Regions from separate parts of the Vibrio metoecus genome, predicted to be linked through region 1. Evidence: predicted binding sites of a transcription regulator. Region 1 holds the regulator's gene; each other region holds the start of a gene.
The links. The regulator PurR, encoded in region 1, represses purine synthesis genes. The targets are predictions, from matches to a motif close to TNANGNAAACGTTTNCNTNA.
Positions count from the first base shown of each region.

Region 2: purE (5-(carboxyamino)imidazole ribonucleotide mutase) is a predicted target of PurR. The motif match lies at 1,611-1,630, and genes of this name have one in related genera.
Region 3: EPB59_RS00045 (uracil-xanthine permease family protein) is a predicted target of PurR. The motif match lies at 1,334-1,353, and genes of this name have one in related genera.

Region 1 covers NZ_CP035686.1:1,004,837-1,008,121, forward strand. The annotation lists gene EPB59_RS04680 (TVP38/TMEM64 family protein) at 1-215, opposite strand, end outside; gene EPB59_RS04685 (TfoX/Sxy family DNA transformation protein) at 497-1,084, opposite strand; cyclic di-GMP riboswitch class I at 1,199-1,284, opposite strand; gene purR (HTH-type transcriptional repressor PurR) at 1,443-2,453, opposite strand; gene torD (molecular chaperone TorD) at 2,806-3,285, opposite strand, start outside.
Region 2 covers NZ_CP035686.1:2,750,485-2,753,769, forward strand. The annotation lists gene EPB59_RS12530 (5-(carboxyamino)imidazole ribonucleotide synthase) at 1-1,049, opposite strand, end outside; gene purE (5-(carboxyamino)imidazole ribonucleotide mutase) at 1,053-1,538, opposite strand; gene EPB59_RS12540 (L-threonylcarbamoyladenylate synthase) at 1,708-2,265, shown strand; gene hemF (oxygen-dependent coproporphyrinogen oxidase) at 2,284-3,201, shown strand; gene aroE (shikimate dehydrogenase) at 3,263-3,285, shown strand, end outside.
Region 3 covers NZ_CP035686.1:9,316-12,600, forward strand. The annotation lists gene EPB59_RS00045 (uracil-xanthine permease family protein) at 1-1,225, opposite strand, end outside; gene recG (ATP-dependent DNA helicase RecG) at 1,446-3,285, opposite strand, start outside.

The sequences.
Region 1 (3,285 bases):
GTGACAACAGTGGCGCCTGGGACCGAAAAGGCAGTCAACAGGACATACAACACAAAATAGATAAGCGCAGCTTGTACAAGATGTGCATCAATGTAGTTTGCCAATTCGGCTTGCTTGGCTTTGGCCACATCTAACGTCAGATAATGGCTAAATTGTGTCACCAAGATCGCCGTTATCGCGATCAAAATAAGGGCAATAATGAGCTTTTTGTTCATGAGTGGTACCTAGTCAGCACTTTGATATTGAGGCTTTTGATAGCCATAAGTGGAATATCTTATCCCATTGGTAATGAAGGCAATGCATCAGGACTTGGGTATAAGTATATCGACTCAAAATAAATTCGCCCGATTGGTATGAACTAGGGCTATGAAGTAGAAGACAGGGGAAGCGCCGTATTTCTTTCAAAAAAATAACGCGCCCGTGTGGACGCGTTATCAGATTTTACTCAAAGTATTCATACAAACTTGGCGAGGAAAGACAAACTCAAAACGAGAAATCAAAGGTGTCTTAGTAGTTCGTCACGACGATTTTGTGGGATCACTGACCAATGTTTACCTTCGATTGCCCCCTCTAAAGCCCATAACAGCTCAAGACTAACCTCTGCCGAATGGGTACGTTGAATGGCTTTATACGCTTCAACAGAACCGAAAGAGTGTAGAGACTCAACGCTTTCGATACCGGCTTTTTTGAGCATTCTTTCCGTTGCTAAACGCAAGTTGGGAAGATCTTTCAAACGGTCAGGCTTCGCTTGTGCTTGTGTTTCACGTTCGGTCTTAGCGACCTCAAGCGCAATACGAGCTTCACTTAGGATAGAGGTTGGATTACTCCAACAATCATCAGGTAGAGCGTAGTACTTAGTGACGACGGGGAAACCACGCTTTTTGTAAACATAAGGTTCATAACCTTGCTGCTTGAACTTTTCGATTGTGGCATCGTCTGCACGGATGTGCAGAGTATCGTTAACCACAAGCGCAAACATAGTTTCGTCGACGAAAATACCAAAGCCACCAAACATTGAACGAGATTTCACACGTCCTAGCTGCTCAAAGAGCCGCATTGAATCTTTTAATACTGGTTTATCCATGCTGTTAGTCTCGGAGTATTGTTACATACGCCACCAAATCAGGTCCGAGAAAATTAGCAAAAGCATGCAACTGCCGTGTCAATGATGAGTCAACATAGTGTATGCATTTTTGCCATCGGTAACCCCGCTACCTACCTATGTTCTGGTTTAGGCCGGAGGCTTTGCGTCCCATTCTTTCAAATGGTTTGCCCTGTGCGTGACATTTTTCCTGATAAAAAATAACCAAACTTGGGTCATTCTCACATACTGATATTTCAATTGTGAGAATGAGCCATGTTAATAATACTCGCTCTACATTAGTTTTGTCATATTTATGTGACAAGCTTTCAAATATAGGCTCTGTGAATTGTCAAGAAAGTTAGGATTTTGTCAAGTCTTTCACAGTGTCGCGTTCGACGATCTCAGGATGCATCTCGAAAATTCGGCGCTCGTGTTCTTTATCTTTAATACGCTCTAACAGAATTTCGAACGCATTTTTACCCACACGACGCTTAGGTTGGTGCACTGTGGTCAGTGGTGGAGAGAAGTATTCGGCCAGTTCGATATTATCGTAACCAATCACGGATATTTCTTCAGGAACACGAATCCCTTTTTGTTGCAAACGGCTCATTAGACCTAATGCCATGGTGTCGTTGAAGCAGAATACGGCAGTTGGGCGCTTATCCATAGCAATGATTTTGTCGGCGGCAAGGACTGCGGTATCACACTCAAAATTACCTTCTAGAATCCAATCTTCATTCACGGGTAAGTGCGCTTCAGCCATCGCTCGGCGGAAACCTTGAATACGCTCTTGGCAAGCGGCTTTGACAAAATGACCACTTAAACAGGCAATATCGGTATGTCCACGATCCGTCAGATATTTGGTCGCGAGATAGCCACCTTCCTCTGAGTTATCGATGATTTTATCAGCGTGCGACGTTTCTGGGCCCCAATCCATGATTACTTTTGGAATGTCTTTGTGAGCGTCGAGCATTTCCTGCAGCTCTTGAGTCAGGTCAGAGCACATGACTAAAATGCCATCCACACGTTTTTCGGCCAGCATGCGAATATAATCACGCTGCTTTTCATAGATGCCGCCCGTGTTACACAGAATCAAAGTATAACCTTGACGGTAACAGTAGCTTTCCACACCATCGATCACTTCCGAGAAAAACAGGTTTGTTGATTGAGTCACTAGCATGCCAATGGTGCGTGTAGTGTTGCACTTCAAACTACGTGCGACCGCACTCGGTGCATAGTTGAGTTGCTTAACCGCTTCCATCACTTTCTCTTGGGTGGTTTCTGCCACAAAGCGAGTTTTATTGATAACGTGAGAAACGGTGGTGGTAGACACGCCTGCAAGGCGCGCCACATCTTTAATCGTAGCCATAGAGTGTTCCTGTCGATGACTGCTGATGCCAGCGAATGTTATTGGTTAATTAAATCAGCAGAAGTAAGGCGAGACTGAGCGAATCTTCACACTCTGTGCGGCGAGGAACTACATATACCGTACGTAAAGCGCTTCAATCATCATGCCTAAAGTAATAAAAATACAAAAACCGCCAAGAAACAGCGGTTTACATTTTTATTCGTTTTTATCGTTTGCGGGTGGATTTTAGACTGCAAATGTATCCGCCGCAACGAAATTCATTCATCAAACTTTAAGTTCTTTCACAATTGATTTGTTTATGCCCCTGGCTTTTTGCAATGGTAAAGTTAGGGGCATAAAAATAGACGTGTTGTTATTGAATGCGCTGACCTAGTTCATCGATGTAACGTTGATCTTGCTGTAAAAATGCCAACGTTAACCGAGCTGCCGCCGCGTAAAAACCAAACGCATCAAACTGAGTACAACGTTCAACAAAAAGGGGTAACCAACTCAATAAGTGTTGAGTAATGAAATCAGATTGTGTCTTGAGAGCTGAGTTAACCTCGGAGCCTTCTTTATTCGGGGTATTGCTGATAACAAGATGCGCAAGAAAGTCGAGTTGAATCGCGAGATGATCGGCGGGCTCATTAAGGTTCGGATCCACATTCACGTTATAGTGGCTGAGTAATTCACGCATGAGTTGTGCGGGCTTGCCATTGAGTAATCCTTTGTCTGTGTAGACAGATGCATAGGGTAACGCTGAGTCACGATCGGACTTTAAAAATAGATCGCAAAAATCAGCGGCAAGTTCCAACTGTGCATCTTGGCGATCTTGCAAGCGATTGAGTGCATC
Region 2 (3,285 bases), 1.2 Mb from region 1:
TGCAACTCTCCACTGTAATCGGCGGTCACATTGATATGCCCCATCTTGCGTCCTGGGCGTTTGGCCTTGCCGTACCAATGTACGTGGCAGCCTTCCATCGCCAACACGGCAGAGGGGAGTTGGTCTTCACCAAGGATATTGATCATTGCGGTTTCACGAACCAGTTTGGTGCTACCCAGTGGCAAACCACATACCGCGCGTAAGTGATTTTCGAATTGGCAGGTTTCAGCGCCTTGTTGAGTCCAGTGACCTGAATTGTGTACTCGTGGTGCGATTTCATTGACCAGTAACTTGCCTTGCACTTCAAAAAATTCCAGCGCTAATACGCCGACATAATTGAGCTGCTCAGCCACCGCTTTAAACATCGTTTCTGCTTGGCTTTGCAGAGCTGGTGCATCAATCGCTGTTGAAAGGCTGAGTACACCTTGGGTATGGACATTTTCTGCCAAGGGATAAACCACCACGTCACCCGCTAAGTTACGAGCACCAACCAGCGAAACCTCTCGGTCAAAAGCCACAAACTCTTCGGCCACAATCGCTTGTTCAGGATTTGCCTCTAGATACTGTGCTAACTCACTCCAGATATTATCGAGCTGAGTTTGCTCTTTTAAACGCCATTGACCTTTGCCGTCATAGCCACCTAGCGCACTTTTCAGCACCATAGGCAATCCAATCTCAGCGATTGCAGCGCTCAGATCATCTCGACTGCGGATAATCGAATAACGTGCATTCGCCACTTGGGCGCGATCCAGCAACGCTTTTTCTAAACGACGATCGCCACCGGCTTTGATGGCTTCAGCGCTTGGGTAAAGCTTGCCACTGCGTGCACAGAGATCGAGGATCGGATGGGGAATGTGTTCAAACTCCGCGGTGATAACGTCAGCTTGCTCAATCGCTTGCTCCAATCCATGGCCGAGCACGGTTTGGGTTAAGGGATGAACAATGTTTTCGCTACCGACATCAAAGGCAATTGTCTCAATATTGAGTGGTGCTCCCGCTAGCGACATCATGCGCGCCAGCTGACCAGCACCCAGAACTAAAACACGCATCCGTTACTCCTCCGCAGGATTTGGGTTGTCTAACACGGACTGGGTTTGCTTAGCGCGGAAGGCTTCTACCTTGCTCATCACTTCTGGGTTGTGAATGCCGATGATTTGCGCGGCTAGTAATCCTGCATTCGCGGCACCAGCTTCTCCAATCGCTAAAGTACCCACTGCAATACCTTTTGGCATCTGCACAATTGAGTATAAGGAGTCGAGGCCAGACAGAGCACGTGATTGAACGGGTACACCTAAAACAGGCAGGCTTGTAAACGCTGCCGTCATTCCCGGCAGATGCGCTGCACCGCCAGCACCGGCGATGATCACTTGTAAACCACGTTCTTTGGCGCTTGAGGCGTAATCGGCCAGCAGATGAGGAGTACGATGTGCCGAAACCACTTTGGTTTCATAAGCGACACCAAACTGGTCAAGCATTTCTGCTGCGTGTTTCATGGTTGGCCAGTCTGATTTGGAACCCATGATAATACCGACTGTCATCTCAAACTCCTTCAGTGTTAATAATTGGGTTGATAAACCCGTGTTGCGGCGCATTATACGGGGATTTTTATCTCAAGCAAACGTTTGCTTTTTGTTGGTGGTGAGAATGACTGGTCAATCGCCATACTATTCGTACACTGCTATTGAGTGATATATAGGAGTCGATAAAGTGGACAATCTGCAACAAGCAGTGCATGTGCTGCAAAGTGGCGGTGTGATTGCCTATCCCACCGAAGGGGTATTTGGTTTAGGCTGTGATCCGGACAACCAAGCCGCGATGCTGCGTTTACTTGCGATTAAGCAGCGTCCGATTGAAAAAGGGGTGATCTTGATTGCGGCAAACTATGAGCAGTTACGTCCCTATATCGATGAAAACCAGCTTACGGCAGAGCAGTTGGCTCAGGTATTAGCGTCATGGCCCGCTCCGTTGACTTGGGTGATGCCCGCAAGCATTCATACCCCGAGTTGGGTACGAGGTCAGTTTGATACGGTGGCGGTGCGAGTGTCTAATCATCCGTTAGTCCAGAAATTGTGTTTGGCGTTTGGCAAACCATTAACGTCAACCAGTGCCAACTTAAGTGGACAACCCGCTTGTACCACACAGCAAGAAGTGGTGGCTCAGTTAGGAAGTCAAATTGAGGCCGTGTTGGAAGGCAAAACCAGTGGCCGTTGTGGCCCGAGTGAAATTCGCGATGCACGCAGTTTACAAGTGTTAAGACAGGGATAACCCTGCGCAGGAGAGAACGTGAAGTCAAACATAGATAAGCAAGCAGTGAAGCACTTTTTACTGCAGCTACAAGATAAGATTTGCCAACAATTGGAAGCCACAGATGGTCAAGCGCAATTTATTGAAGATGCATGGCAACGTGAGCCGGGCGAAAAGTTGGGTGGTGGTGGCCGTACCCGAGTGATGCGAGATGGCGCCGTTTTCGAACAAGGCGGTGTGAACTTCTCCCATGTATTTGGTGAACAGATGCCCGGCTCTGCGACGGTCCATCGTCCAGAATTGGCAGGTCGCCGCTTTGAAGCCATGGGTGTTTCTCTGGTCATGCATCCGAAAAACCCGTACGTCCCGACCTCTCATGCCAATGTGCGCTTTTTTATTGCTGAAAAAGAGGGGGAAGATCCGATCTGGTGGTTTGGTGGTGGTTTTGACCTTACGCCGTTTTATCCCTTTGTTGAGGATTGCCAGCTCTGGCACCAAACTGCGAAAAATCTCTGCGCACCTTTTGGTGCAGAAATCTATAACGAGCATAAAGCATGGTGTGATCGCTACTTCTATTTACCGCACCGTAATGAAACACGTGGTATCGGCGGATTATTTTTTGATGATCTGAATGAATGGCCATTCGAGCAATGTTTTGCCTATATGCAGGCGGTCGGTGAAGGTTATACCCAAGCTTATGTGCCGATTGTCGAAAAACGCAAAAACACGCCCTTTACAGAGCGCGAGCGCCAATTCCAACTCTATCGCCGTGGTCGATACGTTGAATTTAATTTGGTGTTGGATCGCGGCACGCTGTTTGGTCTGCAAACCGGTGGTCGTACCGAGTCAATTTTGATGTCGATGCCGCCTCTAGCACGTTGGGAATACGCTTATCAACCTGAGTCTGATACCCCAGAAGCCCAATTGAGCGAGTTTTTAGTTCCGCGTGAATGGTGACACTTGAAGTTCTGAGTGATAGGGTCGCGAAAGTGACCCTTTTGATTGTTTAGGCAAAGATATGGCTTCTCAAATCGATCAGTA
Region 3 (3,285 bases), 1.0 Mb from region 1:
CCAAACCCATCGAGAAAGACAGTGCCATGATCAGAATCGCGCGGCGATCTAAGTCGACACGAGAGATGATACGTACGCCTGCGGCAGCAATCGTACCAAACATTACGATGGTCGCACCGCCGAGCACAGGCTCTGGAATCAACTGTACAAAGCTCGCAACGCCAGGGAATAGGCCAAGCAGCACCAACATGCCCGCGATAAAGTAACCCACATAACGGCTGGCAACACCGGTCAGCAGGATCACGCCGTTGTTTTGGCTAAAGGTTGAGTTCGGGAAGCTGTTGAACACGGCGGCAAGGGCGGAGTTGAGGCCATCAGCTAATACGCCGCCTTTGATGCGCTTCATATACACAGGGCCTTTCACGGGCTCACCAGAGACTTCGGAGGTCGCCGTGATATCACCAATCGCTTCTAGTGCCGTGATGAGGAAAATCAGCACCAGAGGAATAAACAGCGACCAGTCAAACCCTAAACCATATTGCATCGGGATAGGCAGCGCGATGAGCTGGGTTTCCGCCAAGTTGTCGGTATTGACTATGCCCATCAGGTACGCCATTACATAACCTACCAGCATCGCAATCACAATCGAAGCCACTCGCACGTATGGGTTGTGCGCTCGGTTAAGCAGCACAATGATCGCCAATACGGTGCCTGCCAGCGCAAGCTTATCAAGGCTACCAAAGCTGCCGTCAGCCATAGCGGCATAACCGCCACCCATCGAAATCAATCCAACTTGTACTAGCGTTAGGCCAATCAAGGTCACCACAATCCCAGAGACCAACGGCGTAATCACGCGTTGGGCAAATTGCAACACGCGCGAGAGCAAAATTTCAGCGCTTGAGGCGACCAAAATGGTACCAAAAATCGCGGCCATCATGGTCTCTATATCGGCACCACCTGCTTTGAGTGCGAGTCCTGCACCGATAATTGGGCCTAAGAAGTTAAAGCTGGTACCTTGAATGGAAAGCAAACCTGAACCAATTGGGCCAAAGGTGCGGATTTGAATAAAGGATGATAAACCCGAAGCAAACAGTGACATGCTGATGATGGTGTTGGTTTGATCGGCAGGTACACCAAGGGATTGGCAAATGATCAGCGATGGGGTGATCACGGCGACAAACATCGCCAGCAGATGTTGCAGGGCTGCGAAGATAGTTTGAGGCAAAGGTGGACGATCATTGAGTTGATAGACCAGATCTGCCTTACGCGAAGTCGGTTGTGTCATAGCGATTTTCCTGATGGTCAATAACACCTTGCGCACGCTGAATGGGTGGTTAAGGTGGAGCAGAAGCCGCATCTGTGATTGCTGTTAATCAGACTCTGCTCTGGGTAGAGAGGTAAACGTTTGCGCTTACCGGAAAATGGCGGCGATTATAGAGGTTTTACTTAGGAAAGCAAACGTTTGCTCATAAGGTTTTAGACCGACTTGATGAGGATCAAAACCACTAAGCTTTGGCGTAAATATCGCGCTCGCCTAACCAGCGATCGATGATGGCTTGTGCATTCTGTGGGTAACGTTCATGGATATGGCGTGCGATGCGTTGTACTTGCGGAACCAGTTGCTGATCGCGTACCAGATCGGCAATTTTGAAATCAGCTAAGCCGGTTTGTTTGGTACCCAGCAGCTCTCCGGGACCACGAATTTCCAAGTCGCGTTGTGCGATGACGAATCCATCGTTGCTTTCACGCAAAACGCCTAAGCGTTTTTGAGCCGTTTTCGACAGAGGGGCATGAAACAGCAGCACGCAGTGACTGGCCACGGTACCACGCCCAACACGGCCGCGTAGCTGGTGCAGTTGAGCCAGCCCCAAACGCTCGGGGTTTTCAATGATCATCAAGCTGGCATTGGGAACATCAACGCCCACTTCAATCACTGTAGTGGCGACGAGTAGATGCAGCTCATTATTTTTAAACGCTTGCATTACCGCTTGTTTCTCAGCCGGTTTCATCCGGCCATGCACTAAGCCGATTTTGACTTCGGGCAGTTTACGTTGCAGTTCCTCGGCCGTTTCTGCGGCCGCTTGCGCCTCCAGCACTTCGGATTCATCAATCAAAGTACACACCCAATACGCTTGCTTGCCTTCGTTGAGGCAGGCGTGGCGAATACGCTCAACAATGTCTTCGCGTTTGGTATCCGGAATCGCAACGGTTTGAATTGGGGTACGTCCGGGTGGCAACTCATCAATCACCGAGGTTTCCAAATCGGCATAAGCGGTCATCGCCAAAGTACGCGGGATCGGAGTAGCAGTCATGATGAGCTGATGCGGGTACGCGCCTTGTTTCGCGCCTTTCTCGCGCAGCTCTAAACGCTGATGTACGCCAAAGCGGTGCTGCTCATCAATAATCACCAGCGCAAGGTGGTCAAACGAGACTTGTTCTTGGAACAAAGCATGGGTGCCGACCACCATTTTCACTTCGCCACTGGCGATACGTGCCAGCTCCGTTTCACGCGCTTTGCCTTTGAGCTTACCCGCGAGCCACCCCACTTGAATGCCCATGGGTTCCAGCCACTGCGCAAAATTGAGCGCGTGCTGCTCGGCCAACAGCTCGGTGGGAGCCATCAACGCGACTTGATAGCCATGCTCAATAGCGCGAACTGCCGCAAGCGCTGCGACTAAGGTTTTGCCTGAGCCCACATCACCTTGCACTAAACGCATCATTGGATGTGGTTTTTCTAAATCCGCTTCAATTTCGGCAACCACGCGCTGCTGCGCCTTAGTCGGTGAAAAGGGCAGTTGTGCCAAGAGTTGTTGTTTGAGTTGGTGGACGGGTGCCAGTGGCAAGGCCACATCTTGCTGGCCTTGGCTGCGAATCGCCAGCATAGAGAGATTCTGTGCCAGCAGTTCTTCCATGATCAGCCGAACTTGCGCCGGATGTCGCCCTTGTTCAAACAGACGTAAATCGATATCCGCCGATGGGCGATGAATGATTTTCAGCGCTTGGGCTAAGGTCATCTGCTGATCGTAAAGCCCTGACGGCAGTAATTCTTGCACAGCGGATTTTTCTAGTAGCGCCAACGCTTGGTCGGTGAGATTACGCAGGGTGAGTTGGCGTAGCCCTTCGGTGGTCGGGTAAACCGGAGTCAGGTTCGGTTCGACATCGGGTGTTTGCGCAGGGGCAAAGAATTTGTAGTCAGGATGGATGATCTCTAAGCCTTGATTACCGCGTTTGATCTCCCCATAAGCATGCACAAATTTGCCTTCCGCAAAGTTGTTTTTCATCGCCGCCGTGAAGTTAAAAAAACGCAGTGTCAGCGTGCCGTTGCCATCACTGATTTTCACGGTG